DNA from 2 places in the Lactobacillus panisapium genome. Region 2 is predicted to be linked to the other one. Evidence: predicted binding sites of a transcription regulator. Region 2 holds the regulator's gene; the other holds the start of a gene.
What was found. Region 2 encodes LexA, which represses DNA repair genes until DNA is damaged. Its sites were predicted from a motif close to CNAACANNTGTTNG; they were not measured.

Region 1: a site for LexA is predicted at 3,249-3,262, ahead of recA (recombinase RecA). Genes of this name have one in related genera too.

The regions. Positions count from the first base shown of each region.
Region 1 is NZ_CP048268.1:727,604-735,593, reverse strand. Features, by position in the region: gene GYM71_RS03675 (helix-turn-helix transcriptional regulator) at 1-132, opposite strand, end outside; gene rny (ribonuclease Y) at 289-1,920, opposite strand; gene recA (recombinase RecA) at 2,054-3,166, opposite strand; gene GYM71_RS03660 (ABC transporter permease) at 3,302-3,961, opposite strand; gene GYM71_RS03655 (osmoprotectant ABC transporter substrate-binding protein) at 3,961-4,896, opposite strand; gene GYM71_RS03650 (ABC transporter permease) at 4,910-5,533, opposite strand; gene GYM71_RS03645 (ABC transporter ATP-binding protein) at 5,535-6,710, opposite strand; gene pgsA (CDP-diacylglycerol--glycerol-3-phosphate 3-phosphatidyltransferase) at 6,854-7,414, opposite strand; gene GYM71_RS03635 (helix-turn-helix domain-containing protein) at 7,446-7,990, opposite strand, start outside.
Region 2 is NZ_CP048268.1:1,256,241-1,264,230, forward strand. Features, by position in the region: gene GYM71_RS05925 (ABC transporter ATP-binding protein) at 1-562, opposite strand, end outside; gene GYM71_RS05930 (YneF family protein) at 636-851, opposite strand; gene GYM71_RS05935 (DUF896 domain-containing protein) at 921-1,169, opposite strand; gene lexA (transcriptional repressor LexA) at 1,322-1,945, shown strand; gene GYM71_RS05945 (MerR family transcriptional regulator) at 1,994-2,353, opposite strand; gene GYM71_RS05950 (hypothetical protein) at 2,416-2,712, shown strand; gene GYM71_RS05955 (nucleoside phosphorylase) at 2,987-3,754, opposite strand; gene rplS (50S ribosomal protein L19) at 3,853-4,200, opposite strand; gene trmD (tRNA (guanosine(37)-N1)-methyltransferase TrmD) at 4,314-5,039, opposite strand; gene rimM (ribosome maturation factor RimM) at 5,029-5,544, opposite strand; gene rpsP (30S ribosomal protein S16) at 5,617-5,889, opposite strand; gene ffh (signal recognition particle protein) at 5,975-7,402, opposite strand; gene ylxM (YlxM family DNA-binding protein) at 7,406-7,747, opposite strand.

The sequences.
Region 1 (7,990 bases), 530 kb from region 2:
TGAACTTTTTAGCCACTTTGAATTAAAATAACGCGTCATATTTCCAGAATCTAGCAAAGCTGAAATAGAATCAAACGGATATCCTAGTTCTTGCAAAAAGCCTTTTAGATTTTTAGCGACTGCTTGATCCATCATTGTCCTCCTATCTAGTTCGTATTGTATACCCTTTCATTTTTTAAAAATATGCTTTTTGGTGCAATTTTATGCTTAAACGCGCCAACAATTATGCTTTTAGTTTTATTTTAGAACAAACAAAAAAGGTTGAACTATAAAAGTTCAACCCTTTATTTATTTTGCAACTGCAACTACTCGTTTTTCTCGAATAACTGTAATTTTAATATTACCAGGATAATCAAGCTCTTTTTCAACTTGATTTCGGATATCACGTGCCAATACCGTGATGCGATCATCAGAAATTTTTTCTGGTTCAACCATTACCCGAACTTCACGTCCAGCCTGAATGGCATATGCCTGCTTAACCCCATCATATCTATTAGCAATCTTTTCCAGTTCAGTCAATCTTCTAATATAATTTTCTAAACTTTCACTCCTGGCACCTGGGCGAGCCGATGAAATCGTATCTGCTGCAACAACTAATTCAGCAATAAACGATAACTTCGGCACATCCCCGTGATGCGCTGCAATTGCGTTAACAACAACATCTGGTTCATGATACTTTCTCGTCAATTCCACACCAATTTCAACGTGTGACCCTTCAATATCATGATCGATGGCTTTTCCAATATCGTGTAATAATCCCGCGCGAACCGCTAATTTCTCATTTAAACCTAGTTCAGCCGCCATTGTTCCGGCTAGTTTTGCAACTTCAATCGAATGGCCAAGAACATTTTGACCGTAAGAAGTCCGATATTTTAGCCGACCAAGAATTTTAACAAGCTCAGGATTCATTTTATGAATTCCTAATTCCATTAAAGCACTCTCTCCAGCTTCATAAATATCATCATTAACTTCTTTACGTGCCTTATCAACCATCTCTTCAATTCGAGCTGGGTGAATCCGGCCATCCTTGATCAAACGTTCCATTGCTCGTTTGGCAATTTCTCGTCTGATTGCATCAAAACCGCTTAGAGTAACAACTTTCGGTGTATCATCAATTATTAAATCGATTCCAGTAAGTGCCTCAAAGGAGCGAATATTACGGCCCTCACGACCAATAATTCGTCCTTTCATTTCTTCATTTGGCAAATCTACAACCGACACCGTTGTTTCTGCCACAGTATCGGCAGAACTGCTTTGAATTGCGTCAATAATAACTTTGTGTGCATAATGATCAGCTTTAGCTTGAACTTCTTCATTACTGTTTCTAATCATTTCTGCTCGTTCTTTGACTAATTCATCTGATAATTGACTCAGCACCAGTTTCTTACCCTGCTCCTTATCTAAATGAGCAATTTCATAGAGCTTTTGCTGGCTCTTTTCAACTAGTTCATCAGCTTCCTGAACTTTTTGATCTAGATCAGTTTGCTCTTTAGCTAGCTGCTTTTCCTTTTCCTTGAGTTCATCCTCCCTTTCTACCATCAAAGAATTCTTGTGATTAAGAGTATCTTCTCTTTGCTGTAAACGGTTATTATCACGTGCAATCGCATCGCGCTTGACGTTTAACTCATCCTCAACTTTTTGTCGATATTCTTGAATCTTTTCTTGAGCTTCAAGAATTTTTTCTTTTTTCGTGTTTTGTGCACTTTGCTTTAAAGCATCTGCTGCTTGCTTTTGTGCGTTGACTTCAGCTTTTGCAGCATCTACTTGTGCTTTTGCCTCGGTTAATATATGGTCGGCATCGTTTTGAGCATTTTGCGCTCTTTTTTCCCAGCCATTCTTGCGAATAGCATATCCAATACCTGTTCCCAATAAAATTGAAATAATAGCAACTGCGACGGGAATCAAAATTGTATTTGTCATGATTACTATCGCCTTTTTTTATTTTTTTAAGATTATTCACACAGTATTAATAATAATGAACCGTGGTGGTGATGTCAATTAAGTAGAAAAAAACCTTGACCTATTTTACAGGTCAAGGTTAATCTCTTCGACTTTAGTTACTTTTGCTATCTGCTTCTTTTTTATCAGAAGCTTCCTTTTCTTTACTCTCAGTCTCTTTTGTTTTCTTAGCTTTGATTTTTTCAGGATCTTCGCGTTCAGCAACAGATTCTTCATCAATGCCATATGCCTGACGTACCTTTTGTTGGACTTCATCATAAATATCTGGGTGGTCTTCAAGATATTTCTTGGCGTTTTCACGTCCTTGACCAATTCGCTCTTCATTATACGAGTACCACGAACCGGCCTTGGCAATGATATCTTTATCAGCTGCCATATCGAGAAGTTCACCACTTTGTGAAATCCCTTTACCATACATCATATCAACTTCAGCAACCTTAAATGGCGGCGCAACCTTATTCTTGACAACTTTAATCTTGACACGATTACCGGTTATCTCTCCACCAGTCTGCTTAATCTTTTCAGCTCGTCTAATTTCTAGCCGAATTGTCGAATAAAACTTCAGTGCACGTCCACCAGGTGTGGTTTCTGGATTACCAAACATAATCCCAACTTTTTCACGAATCTGGTTAATAAAAATAGCAATTGTTTTGGTTTTATTGATATTCCCAGAAAGCTTACGCAAAGCCTGACTCATTAACCGTGCTTGAAGTCCGACGTGGCTGTCGCCCATTTCACCATCAATTTCAGCTTGGGGCACTAAAGCAGCAACTGAGTCAACTATCAAAATGTCAATCGCGCCACTAGTAATCAGCGTGTCAGCAATCTGCAAGCCTTCCTCACCTGTATTTGGTTGTGACAAAATAAGTGAGTCAACGTCAACTCCAAGTGCTTCTGCATAGGCTGGATCCATTGCGTTTTCTGCGTCAATATAGGCAGCTGTTCCCCCGCGCTTTTGCACTTCTGCTACAGCATGCAAAGCTACGGTAGTTTTACCTGAAGATTCAGGCCCATAAATTTCAACAATTCTTCCGCGCGGATAGCCGCCAACTCCAAGAGCTGCATCAAGTGCAAGCGAACCAGATGGAATGGTCGAAATTTTAGTATTTGCCTTATCGCCCATGCGCATAACAGCACCTTTACCAAAATTTTTCTCAATTTTCTTCAGTGCATTTTCTAATGCAGCCTGTTTCTCATCTTTGGCCAAGTATTTTTCCTCCTCTAGTATAGTCCTCAATTTAGTACGTACTAATTATACTTTGATTTAGTGTATATTTGCAAGGAATAAGCGAACAAATGTTTAAATTTGTTCCTTCACTACTAAATACGCGAAAAAGCTGTTTTATTTTTTTAATCCTTTCGGTTGTAACCATTTTTGCAAGAAATTTAAAATGATATCTGCCAATATTGCCATTAGTGCCGTTGGCAACGCACCAGCTAAAATAATTGCACTACCATTAGTAGCATTGGTACCACGAATTATGATATCACCTAATCCCCCTGCACCAACAAAGGAACCAATCGAAGTAATCCCGATGGCAATAACTAACGCATTTTTTAGGCCAGCAATAATAACTGACATTGACAAAGGCAATCTAACCATGCGCAATACCTGCCATTTAGTCATCCCCATGCCCTTACCAGAATCAATTACATTTTTATCAACGCTGCGCATCCCAGTATATGTATTTTTAATAATCGGCAACAAAGAATATAGCGTAACAGTAAAAATGACCGTCATCACGCCTAATCCCAAGCCGATCATCACAATTGACAGTAATGCCAGCGAAGGAATAGTTTGAATAAAGTTAGCAATTTCAACAACAAAATCACCTAAATGGGCATTACGTGAAATAAAAATACCTAACGGAATTCCAATAATGGCCGCAAATAACACGCCATAAATCGAAATTAGGAAAGTTCGATTAAACTGTTCAAGCACATAAAAGCCATTATGTTGATAATAATAAATAAATTGCTGCCATAAAGATAATCTAGCCATTATTTCTCCTTTCTAAAGTAATCATGCTTTACTAAGAATTGGTGCGCCACCGTGGACGGTTCAAGCAGCTTATCATCAACGTCATAATTCATTTTACGAATATCATGAACACTAATGTTACCTACTAACCGCTCTAAAAGTGGTTTTAATTCCGGGTGTTCGCGCAAAACATAGTTATTAATCAACATGCCGCAATTATACGGTGGAAAGAAGTGTTTATCATCTTTTAACAGGTGCAGCTTATAACTATCGATTCGGCCATCGGTTGAATAACCTAAGATAACGTCCATTTTGCCGTTTTTTAAAGCTGAATAAACTAACCCGATGTTCATCGGATGGGCTTTGGCAAAAGTGATACCATAAGCTGTCTGAAAAGCCGGATAGCCGACTCCTGGAGCATTAACCCATTCAGATGCAACCCCGAAGGAAAACTTATTTTGCACCTTTTTTAGATCTGAAATATTGTACAGGTGATATTTCTTCTGATCTTTTGCCCTAACCATGAATGCATAATTATTGGCAAAGCCATAAGTATGAAGATACGTTTGATCCCACCGCTTCTTTACTTCGCGTCGAACCGTATTATTAGCCTTTTTTGAATCTTTGATTGCCGGTAATAACAAATTGGCAGTTAGTTCACCACCATCATAGGCTGCTGCCTGAATGTCGGCATCATGGCGGTAAAGCGCTTGGTGCTGCATAGGTGCCGAACCCAAATTATTTACAATCGAAGTTTTATATGGCGTTTCGTGTTCAATAAGTTGCGCCACAATATTAGCAACAATTTGCGATTCAGTCGTTGTTAAAGCAGTTATTCTAATATTTTCGTTACTTCCTTGACTGTCAGATAATCCTGGTAAACCGCAGCCACTGGTAGCCAGCATAACCAAAAAAGCAGTAATCAATAATGTTAATTTTTTAAAGCAATTTTTCATTATGTTAGCCTCCCTATATGCCTTTTGGCGTGATCTTTTTTTCCAATTTACCTAGTAAATAATCTGTTAACAGAGCTAGGATAATTACCGGAATAGTACCACCAAAAATTAGGTCGGGCTGATACAAGCTAAGGCCATTGAAGATAAAATCACCTAGGCCTCCTGCACCAATATATGAAGCCAAAGTTGCCCAAGCAATCACATAAATGGCTGATAAACGGATTCCAGCCATGATCACTGGCATTGCCAATGGAATATCTACTTTTAAAATCAATTGCATTTCTGTCATGCCAAGCCCACGAGCTGAATCGACCGTATCCGCATTGACATCCATCAAGCCGACATAAGTATTACGTAAAATTGGCATTAAACTATAAAGAAATAAAGCCACAATTGCTGGCACTCGGCCCACACCAAAGAAGGGTATCATCATTGCTAATAATGCTAGTGCCGGAATTGTTTGCAACATGCTGGCAAGCGCAATTACAACTTTTGCTGTTCGCGGAAATTTCATTAAAATGACGCTTAAAGGAACTGCGACAATTATTCCCAGTGCAAGCGAAATTGCAGAAATATAAATTTGCTGCCAGGTTTTAACTAACAATTCAGAACCGTGCTGAGCCATAAAAGCTGACATTTTAATTCGCCTTCTTTTCAGTCTGCGTCTTTAACGTACTCTTGTCGCCCCAAATTTTTTCATAAACAACGTTTACCAAACTAGAGCGAGTGACGATTCCAACTAATTTATTAGCAGAATCAACCACTGGAATATATTGCCCATTGCGACTTAAAATGCGGCTAAAGTTATCCCGCAAATATTCATCCGATTCCACAGTAGCAGTAACTGGCAACATAATATCACTTACAGTACTTACTTCAGGATACTTACGCTGCAAGTCAGTAATTGAAATATAGCCTTTTAAGTGATTATCATCATCAACTACCAGTAAGGTATCAACGCGGTGTTCTTTCATCATGGTCAACGCATCAGTAAGCGATGCACCTAAATTAATTTTGACAGGAGCTGTCATCACATTCTTAACTTTGACCGTTTCATATTTTGCTTCTGACAGACGCTCTTCACCAATTAAGCTCTTAACAAAGTCATTTGCCGGATGGTGCAAAATTTCTTCAGGTGTTCCTACCTGAATAAGTTGTCCATCATGCAAAACGACAATTTTAGTAGCCAATTTGAGAGCTTCGTCCATGTCATGCGTTACAAAAACAATCGTTTTGCCCAATTGCACTTGTAAATTTTGTACCAGTGTTTGCAAACTTTCACGAGTAATCGGATCAAGTGCACCAAAAGGTTCATCCATTAAAATTAAATTTTGATTTGCAGCCAATGCCCGAACAACACCAATTCGTTGTTGCTGTCCACCTGACAATTCAACCGGATAGCGATCCAAAAATGATTCCGGTAATTCTGCCATCTTGATTAATCGTTTAGCTTCCTCAGCTAATTTTTCTTTAGGCCATTTTAATAATTTAGGTACTAAAACAATATTTTCCCTAATTGTCATGTGTGGCATTAAGCCATTATTTTGAATGACATAACCTATTCGCCGGCGTAAACTTACCGGGTTAAATTCTGTCACGTTTTTACCGTTAACTAAAACCTCGCCCTTAGTAATACTATTCATCCGGTTAATCATTCTCATTAACGTGGTTTTTCCTGAGCCAGAGGTACCAATTAAACAGCAAAATTCACCCTTATCTATTTTGAAATTAATATTTTCAACTGCTGGTTGTTTTGACTTCGGATAAATCTTAGTCACATTTTTAAATTCAACCATTGGTATTTCCTTTACCATAAAATTCCCCCTTTTTCAATTTTATTTCTAATTTAATCCTAACAAGTTAAACTGAGCTTGGCAAATGAGAACGTCAAATGGCGATATCAGAGCAAACAAAAAACACCAACAAAGTTGGTGTTTTTTAGTTAATTCTCATAAACTTACATTGACCCTTTAAATACATCCCATGAACTGTGGAAGTAATCCCATCCTGAATAGATGGTAAAGATTAGCGCAAGGTAAAGTAAAATCGTACCAATATGGTAGAAGTCACCGATCAATAAAAAGATGATTGACAACATTTGACACGTGGTCTTAATCTTTCCTGGCATTTCTGCTGCCATCACTTGGCCCTTGTTTTCAGCTAAGATTAACCGTAATCCGGTTACTGCTAGTTCACGGCAGACAATAATGGCAACAACCCAAGCTGGTGCCAATTTCAAGGAAATCAACATAATAAATGCTGTCATCGTTAACATCTTATCTGCTAACGGGTCGGCAAATTTACCAAAGTTAGTTACCAAATTGCGTGAACGGGCAATGTGACCATCAAACCAGTCGGTAGCCGAAGCAACCGCAAAAACAATCGCAGCAATAACTAATTTCCAGTAGACAGTTGTTCCAGCAACTTGCGTACTGGCATCACCGCCAAAAATTATAATTAACATAAATACCGGAATTAAAATAATTCTAAAAACCGTTAATTTATTGGGTAAATTCATTCTTTACTTTTCCTCCTAATTGAATAGCTCTTTATCTCCCATCAGTACCATTACTTGAAGAGCTATCAGAGTGAGTGGTTTCACCGCTCTGTTCATTATTATTTGCTTGTCCAGTCTGTTGGCCGGTTTGACCACCTTGGCCACCAGTTTGACTATTAGTCTGACCAGTATGCTGGTTGTTTGTAGTTCCACTATTTTGATGTTGATTCTGTTGCTGGTTGGTAGTTGTCCCCGAATGACCAGTAGTTGAATTATTAGTAGTCGAATTACTATTATTAGTCGTATTAGATTGGTTTACACGGTGTTGTTTACCAATATAGAAGGTTAAAGTATTGCCAGTTGTTTGCGTATCATACGGTACTTTTTTGCCACCAAAAGAAATGGATGTTCCAGAACCATTACCAAAAGTAACCGTTACTGTTTGAGCAGTAGTTGGTAAATTCAAAGTATGCTTTTGATTAGGGTTCAAAACCTGTGAAAATTGGTGGATACCATTGATTGAAATAGAAACGTTAGTAGCCTGCTCACCAGCACGAACAACCAAATTACGGTTCTTCTTTAAGCCAGTAACACGGT
Region 2 (7,990 bases):
CATCAAAGGCATCATATAATTGATCGCCCAACTTCCAAGCTCCCCAAGCTAAGAATGGTAAGGGAATTAAAGCAACTATCGTCAACCGCCAGTCAACAAAGATGATCATTGCAATCATGGTTGAAACACTCATTAATAAAGAATCGACCAAAGTCAAAACACCTTCACCAGCAACTTCTTGAATAGCTGAAACATCATTGGTTGCGTGCGCCATTAAATCACCTGTTCGGTGGCGTTGATAAAAAGTGCGATCCATTTCCATAAAATGCCGAAATAATTTCGAGCGCAACTGCAGTTCTAGTTCTGCCGCTCCACCCCATATTTGCCTGCGCCACAAGTAACGAAAGCCATATAATAGTAGTGCCGCGAAAATGATTGTCAAAATTAACAAGCCATATTCTTGCCAAGAAATATGTCCTTTATCGAGCTGATCAGCCATTAGTCCTAATATTCGCGGTGGAACCAAATTAATTACAGACGTTAAAGCCAAGAAGGTCACACCAATTAGGTACCGTTTTTTCTCCTTTTTAAAAAACCATCCAAGCTTAAAAAATATACCCATTTTTCACCTTTCTTTCCAAATAAAAAGGCGGAGAAATAATCCTCCGTCTTTATTTTCAATTCAGTAAGATTGACTATTTTTGATGCTTCATCATGTTCATCACCTGGTTAACCTTCTTAGCGGAAGGCTTTTGCCCCATTTGTGACATCATGGCAACGATCATATCCTCACTGATTGGTGGATTATCTTTAAAGTATTTCTTCATGTATGCTCTTGCACCATAAAAACCGCCAACAAGGCCAATTAATAATGCAACAATAATTAAAACAATCGCTAATCCTAATTTCATAAAATAATCACCTCAATTTGTCCAATAGATATATCTTACCGAAAATTTAAGTAAATTTAAAGACGTAAATTAGTCTTTTCGTAAACCTTTCTTCCGCTGAGCTTTCTTTGCTTTTTCAGAAGTAATTTCCTTGCCATTCTTATCAATTATGACAAGGTTTTCAACATCTTGCTTAAAACCGGCACGAAAGTTCTTGATAAATTCTTGATGAAGTTTTTCACGTTCTTTTTCTTCTTCATCAGACAAACCTTCTTTTTCTTTCTTATGATATAGTTCGTTTATCCGATTAATCATCTTTTTTTCATTGTCTTCTGTCATTTTTTGCACCTCTTTCGCACTTCTTAATAAAAAGAGTCTACCCTATTTCAGCTAAGAAAAAAAGTTTAATTTCTTAGAACGCTTGTTTGTATTATGACTTAATTTCTGTTAGAATATGTTTATCAACAAATAGACTATCATGGGAGCTAAAGATGACTAACAAACAAAGTTCAAAACAATTACAAATTTTACGTTATATCTATGACACAGTTGAAAAGCGCGGATTTCCGCCAACTGTGCGAGAAATCTGCCAAGGAGTTCAACTTTCTTCGACTTCGACTGTTCACGGTCATTTGTCACGGTTGGAACGCAAAGGCCTTATTGTTAAGGATGCCACCAAGCCGCGAGCATTGGAAATAACAGACGAAGGTAAGAAAGCCATTGGCGTTAAGCCAACTGAAATACCTGTTGTCGGTGTTGTTACTGCCGGTCAGCCAATTTTGGCGGTTGAAGATATCGAAGATTACTTCCCTCTTCCACCAGATTTAGAAAATGATGCTGGTGACCTGTTCATGCTACGTGTTCACGGAGAAAGTATGATTAATGCTGGTATTTTAAACGGTGACAATGTTATTGTTCGTAAACAAAGCTCAGCAACAAATGGTGAAATTGTTGTTGCCATGACAGATGAAAACGAAGCAACTGTTAAACGTTTTTATAAGGAAAAAGATCATTATCGTCTTCAACCTGAAAATGATAACATGGCACCGATTATTCTTAATAGTGTTCATATTTTAGGTAAAGTTGTTGGTCTTTACCGCAATAATATTAATTAGCTTAAAAAGTTTTTAGTCTGTTAGATCGTTTAATTAATAACTGTTCATTTACTTAATGAGCAGTTTTTTTAGTGCTTTTTTCAATGCCACTAAAGCTTTTTTTCTGTGACGCAGTTCTCTGATTGCAGCATCATTTTCTGCTATTTTTTCTTCGATTAGCCTAAGATTTTGCTCATGCTGCTTTTTTGTGCCACATGATTGGTCATGCAATTCTTTGATTGCGCAAATTTCTTTTAGTGAAAAACCCAATTCTTGTAAGTTTTTTATTTCCTGAAATGATTCTACTTCATTATCAGTAAACCAATAATTTTTTCCCTTTCGTATTGGCGTTAATAAACTTAATTCAAGATAAAACCTAACTGTATCCTTAGTAGTATTCATTTTAGTGATAAATTCTTTTAAATACATGTATATTCTCCTTGACGTTGGGTCAACCCCCTATAGTTAACTAGCGTTAGGAGGAAAGAAAATTGAAAATTTCAACTAATTTATTGACTATTATTTACGGAACAATAATGATAATTGCGGCCGTAGCTAGCATCCCCAAAATTCCTGTTTGGTTAATCTGCTTAAACGTTATCGCAAGCGCTTTCTTAATACTGACCTGCTTAATTGGTTACCATAAATATGCGCCAATTTGTTTATTTGCACTCTTACTCATTGCGTTAATTAATGGCTATTGCCTAAACGGAAAAATCAATTGGCTTCACTGGTTTATCAGACTGACCATAACTATTGCTTTAAGTTGGTTAAACTGGTGTTTCTAAAATAATGGCATTATTTAATTTACAAAAGAGATCTTCTGTTTGCTATTTAATTCCACTTCAATATATTTGTTACCATTTTTAACGTTAAGTCAAGTATAATCGCTTTCATAAAAAGAATCTGATGACTTTCCACATCAGCTATGCTTTTTCACTTCACAAAGTTTTTGGTGATTTTTAGCAATAAATACCGATATTACAATATTTTTATTTTACATTGTGAATTATTTAGATGTTTCACTTTGGTTTCACAGCACAACTTTTCACAAAGTAAAAACTACAATTGATCGAGTATGCTTGTTGCTAGTTCCAGTCCTTTACCATGCGCATCTTTACCCCAGCCACGTTCTTGATGATCCTCAATATCATTAAGTGAATCGGCAGTAAACAGAATTTGCGCAAAATAAGCTTGCCGAAATTGTGCACAAGCAGCCATTGCGGCACATTCCATTTCAACGCATGCAGCACCAAGTTTCTTAAATTGCTTGACCTTTCTAGCAGTTTCCCTGAAAAAACCATCAGTAGTCCAAGTCGTTACCTCTTTGACTTTAAAACCATTTTGCACCATCAAATTTTCAGTTTTAGTTAAAAAAGCTGAACGCAAATCAACGAAGTTGCCTGGCTCCATGTAATGAAAAGATGTTCCTTCATCACGAATGGCTTTGGTCGGAACCAAAAAATAATTTTCTGGCAGATCAACAAGTGTCCCTGCTGAACCGATTGCTAAAATCTGCTTGACACCATAGCTGATGAGCCAGTCTAGCATTTGAACCGCAGCAGGAGCGCCAAGTATTGCCTGACACAAAGTGATTTTTTCTTTGGGCATCTCCACCTCATAAATTAAGGTCACTTTACCAAAGCAATCGAAGTGACCCAGAACTCGGTGCGGATGCTGAGCTAAGAAGTCATCAATTGCTTCTTGCGTTAAAAAGGCAAAGAGCAATTTTGCATGAAAGTGATAATGCGTTTCATTTCTTTCATGATCTGGTTCTAAAACCGCACGCGGAGTTGAGTCAAAATCTAATAAAAATGGTTTGCTCATCAAATTACCTCAAAATTAAGATATTGATTAAAATGCTATCATAAAAAGCACAAAAAAAGAACCATCTCTTAAATGCGAGATGGTTCTTTTTTAACAGTGAATTAACGACGTTTTTCCGCAATTCTTGCAGATTTACCGTGACGTTCACGTAAGTAGTAAAGTTTAGCACGACGAACACGACCGTGACGTAATACTTCAACTTTAGCTACACGAGGGTCGTTAACTGGGAAGGTACGTTCAACACCAACACCAGAAGCAATCTTACGAACAGTGTATGTAGCAGCAATGCCTGCACCCTTACGCTTGATTACGACACCCTCAAACATCTGAATACGTTCATGACTACCTTCAACAACACGTACGTGAACACGAACTGTGTCACCAGCACGGAAGTCAGGAATATCATCACGTAATTGTTCTTTAGTCAATTCTTGAATTAATGGATCCATAATTTTTCTCCTTCTGCGGCATTCATCAACGTCCTATGCGCCAGCGGAACACCCATAACTATTAATGCAAAAAAATTGCACCTCAATCATCTTAGCAAAATAAAGTTATTAAATCAAGCTTCATCATCTTCATGCTTAATTTCTGCGAGCAATTTCTTTTCTTCATCACTTAAGTGGTAATCTGCTAATAAATCCGGGCGATATAATGCAGTAGCACGCAAAGATTCTTTCTTTCGCCATTCAGCAATTTTTTGGTGATTGCCAGAAGTTAATACTGCAGGAACTTTCATCCCCTCAAAATCTTCTGGCCTGGTATATTGCGGATATTCAAGCAGACCATGTGCAAAACTTTCTTCAATTGGTGAGGCAGCATTCCCTAAAATTCCTGGAAGCAAACGAACAGTAGCATCGATCATGCTCATTGTTGGCAACTCACCACCAGTTAAAACATAATCCCCAATCGAAACAGTCTCGTCTGCTAAGTCATAAATCCGCTGATCAAAACCTTCATAGTGACCACAAATAAAGGTCAAATTCTCTTCTTGGGACCAATTTTGCGCCATCTTTTGGTTAAAAGTTTTACCCTGTGGAGCTGTTATAATGACTTTGCCCTTATTTGCCAGAGAATCCAATGCCTTTTTGATTGGCATAATTTGTAAAACCATGCCTGCACCACCACCGTATGGCGTGTCATCAACGTGATGATGGACATCGCTTGTGAAATCTCGAAAATCTACTAAGTTAAGATCCCATTTTCCATCTTCCAGTCCACGTCCTAACATTGAAGTTGTTAATGGGGTAAACATATCAGGAAAAAGAGTTAAAACATTAATCTTCATCGCGTAAGCCCTCCAATAACTCAACATAAACTTTTTTATTGGCAATATCGACTTGCTTAACGACCTCATCAATATATGGAATTAAATATTCATTGCCCGAGTCTTCGGTTATTTCCCAGACATCGTTTGCACCAGGAGTTTCAATACCCGTAATTTTGCCTAGGTCTTGGTTGGTTTCGTTATCCAAGACTTGGCAACCCAAAATATCGCGGTAATAGTAGGCGCCAGCAGGTAATTCGTGTTGGTTTTCCTGACTAATTACGATTGTTTCTCCCTTTAATTTTTCGGCATCATCAATCGTACTAACTTCTTCAAACTGCAATAGCCAGAATTGTTTAAATGGTCGACTGCTTTTAACGGTTAGGACAAAATTAGGATTGTCTTTTAAAGAAAGTTCACTCCCCGGTGAAAAACGTTCTTCAGGAAAATCAGTAATTACTGTTACCTTAACTTCCCCATTTAGACCATGTGTGTTCAGTATGCGTGCGACATCGTAATATTGCATTTCTTCTCCTAAATTCAACAAAGAAAAAAGTTTGAAGCAAACTGCTTCAAACTTTTAAAGTAAACAAATCAATTATTTGTTAAATTTTGATTCATGCAGCTTCTTCATTAAGCCGGCACCAGAAAGAAGTGACCGAACAGTGTCTGAAGGTTGTGCACCCTTCTTTAACCATTCAAAGATTTTATCTTCATCAAGCTTCAATTCTTTTGGTTCTGAAACTGGGTTGTAGTAACCAACTTCTTCGATAAAACGACCATCACGAGGCATTCTTGAGTCTGCTACAACTATTCTGTAGAAAGGCTTTCTCTTGGCACCCATGCGGCGCATACGAATTTTAACTGACATATTAAATTCCTCCTAAAAACTTACGAATAATAATATAGCACTTTTCAAAATAGGTGTAAAGTGTTTTTCCTTAACAGATATTTTTTTAAGAATGATAACGCTTGACTTTCATTCTCTTCTTCTTGTTCTTCTTAAACTTTTTACCCATGCGGCGCATTGCAATCTTGCCCATTGGTGAATCCATTCCAGGAAGATTGCCCATGCCCTTTAGATTACCCTTTGTAATCTTGCTCATCATATCACGGGCTTGTTTGAATTGCTTAATCATTCGGTTAACTTCAACGATTGGTCGTCCAGAACCTGCAGCAATTCGCCGGCGCCGACTTGGGTTAAGCAATTCGGGATTTTCCCGTTCTGCTTCTGTCATTGAAGAAATGATTGCTTTGACGTAAACAATCTGTTTCTTATCAAAATTCATGTTCTTCAATTGCGGGTTATTGGCCATGCCTGGAATCATTTTAATTAACTGATCAAGCGGACCCATCTTTTCAACTTGTTCAAGCTGGTCTACGAAGTCATTAAAATCGAAGGTATTCTCCTTCATTTTCTCTGCAACTTCTTCAGCCTTTTTGGCATCGTAATCTTGCTGCGCCTTTTCAATTAAGGTCAGCATGTCTCCCATGCCTAAAATTCTTGAAGCCATCCGGTCAGGGTGGAATTGTTCCAGATCACTTAACTTTTCACCTTGACCAGTATAAATAATTGGCTTACCAGTGACAGCTCGAATTGATAAAGCTGCACCACCACGGGTATCACCATCAAGTTTAGTTAAAATTACCCCAGTAATATCTAGTCGACTATCAAAACCTTTAGCCACATCCGTAGCGGCTTGACCTGTCATGGCATCGACGACAAGCAAAATGTTGTCTGGTTGAGCAACCTTTTTAACTTGCTCAAGCTCTTCCATTAATGGTTCATCAATTTCTAGTCGACCAGCAGTATCGATAATTACATAATCATTTTTATTGTCATCAGCCTGCTTTAAGCCGTTTTCAACTATTTTGGCAACATTTTTTTCATCGTGTTCACTATAAACAGGAACATTTAACTGCTCACCAATTTGTTCAAGTTGATCAATTGCGGCGGGACGATAAATATCACCGGCAATTAGCAATGGACGAGCTTTATCCTTATCAATTAACCGCTTAGCTAATTTACCCACCGTAGTCGTCTTACCGGTACCCTGAAGACCAACCATCATAATGATCGTCGGAATATGCTTGGACTTGTTAAGAGTGGCTGCACTCTCACCCATCATCTTGGTCAGTTCATCGTTAACAATCTTAATTACTTGCTGACCAGGATTCAGGCTTTCCTGAACTTCTTTGCCCAGAGCCTCTTTCTTAATCTTTTTAATGAAGTCTTTGACAACTTTAAAATTAACATCGGCCTCTAACAATGCCAATCTAATTTCTCGGCTAGCAGTATTGATATCTTCTTCGGAAATTTTACCTTTGCCAGTTAGGTTGCGTAACGCTTTTTGAATTCGTTCACTTAAATTTTCAAAAGCCATGAATCATTCTCCCCTCATTTTACTTAATAATTGTTCTATTTGACTAAGCGCACATGCTGGTTGATTTTCTTTAATCGTTACAGAAATTTTAGTTAGTTTTTGTTCAATGTCATTATAATCTCTTTGCATATGCAATTTTTCTTCATAATTCGTCAAAAGCTTGCGGCAGCGCCGAAGGTTATCATAAACTGCCTGTCTTGATACCTGATGATTAAGGGCGATTTCTCCCAAGGATAGATCATTATAATAGTAGTCTTCGAAATAGTCTTGCTGATTTTTGGTTAGCAATTTTCCGTAATAGGCATATAAATCACCTAATATTTCATTTTTTACGAGTTCATCCATTACTTTCACCTTGAACCAGTATAGCAAAAATACGGGTAATTGACGATCGAGAAAGCTAATATTGTCTGAAAATCTCCTACTGCGAAACTTGCTTTTTGATATTAATGCCTGTATTATTACGAATGTTTATTTCACATAGAAATATAGTAGAATAATTACAAAATTATTTGATAGGACTTAACTTTTTTAAAAACAACTATCATAATAGATAAGTAATATTAAAATCAATTTTAAAGCGATCCA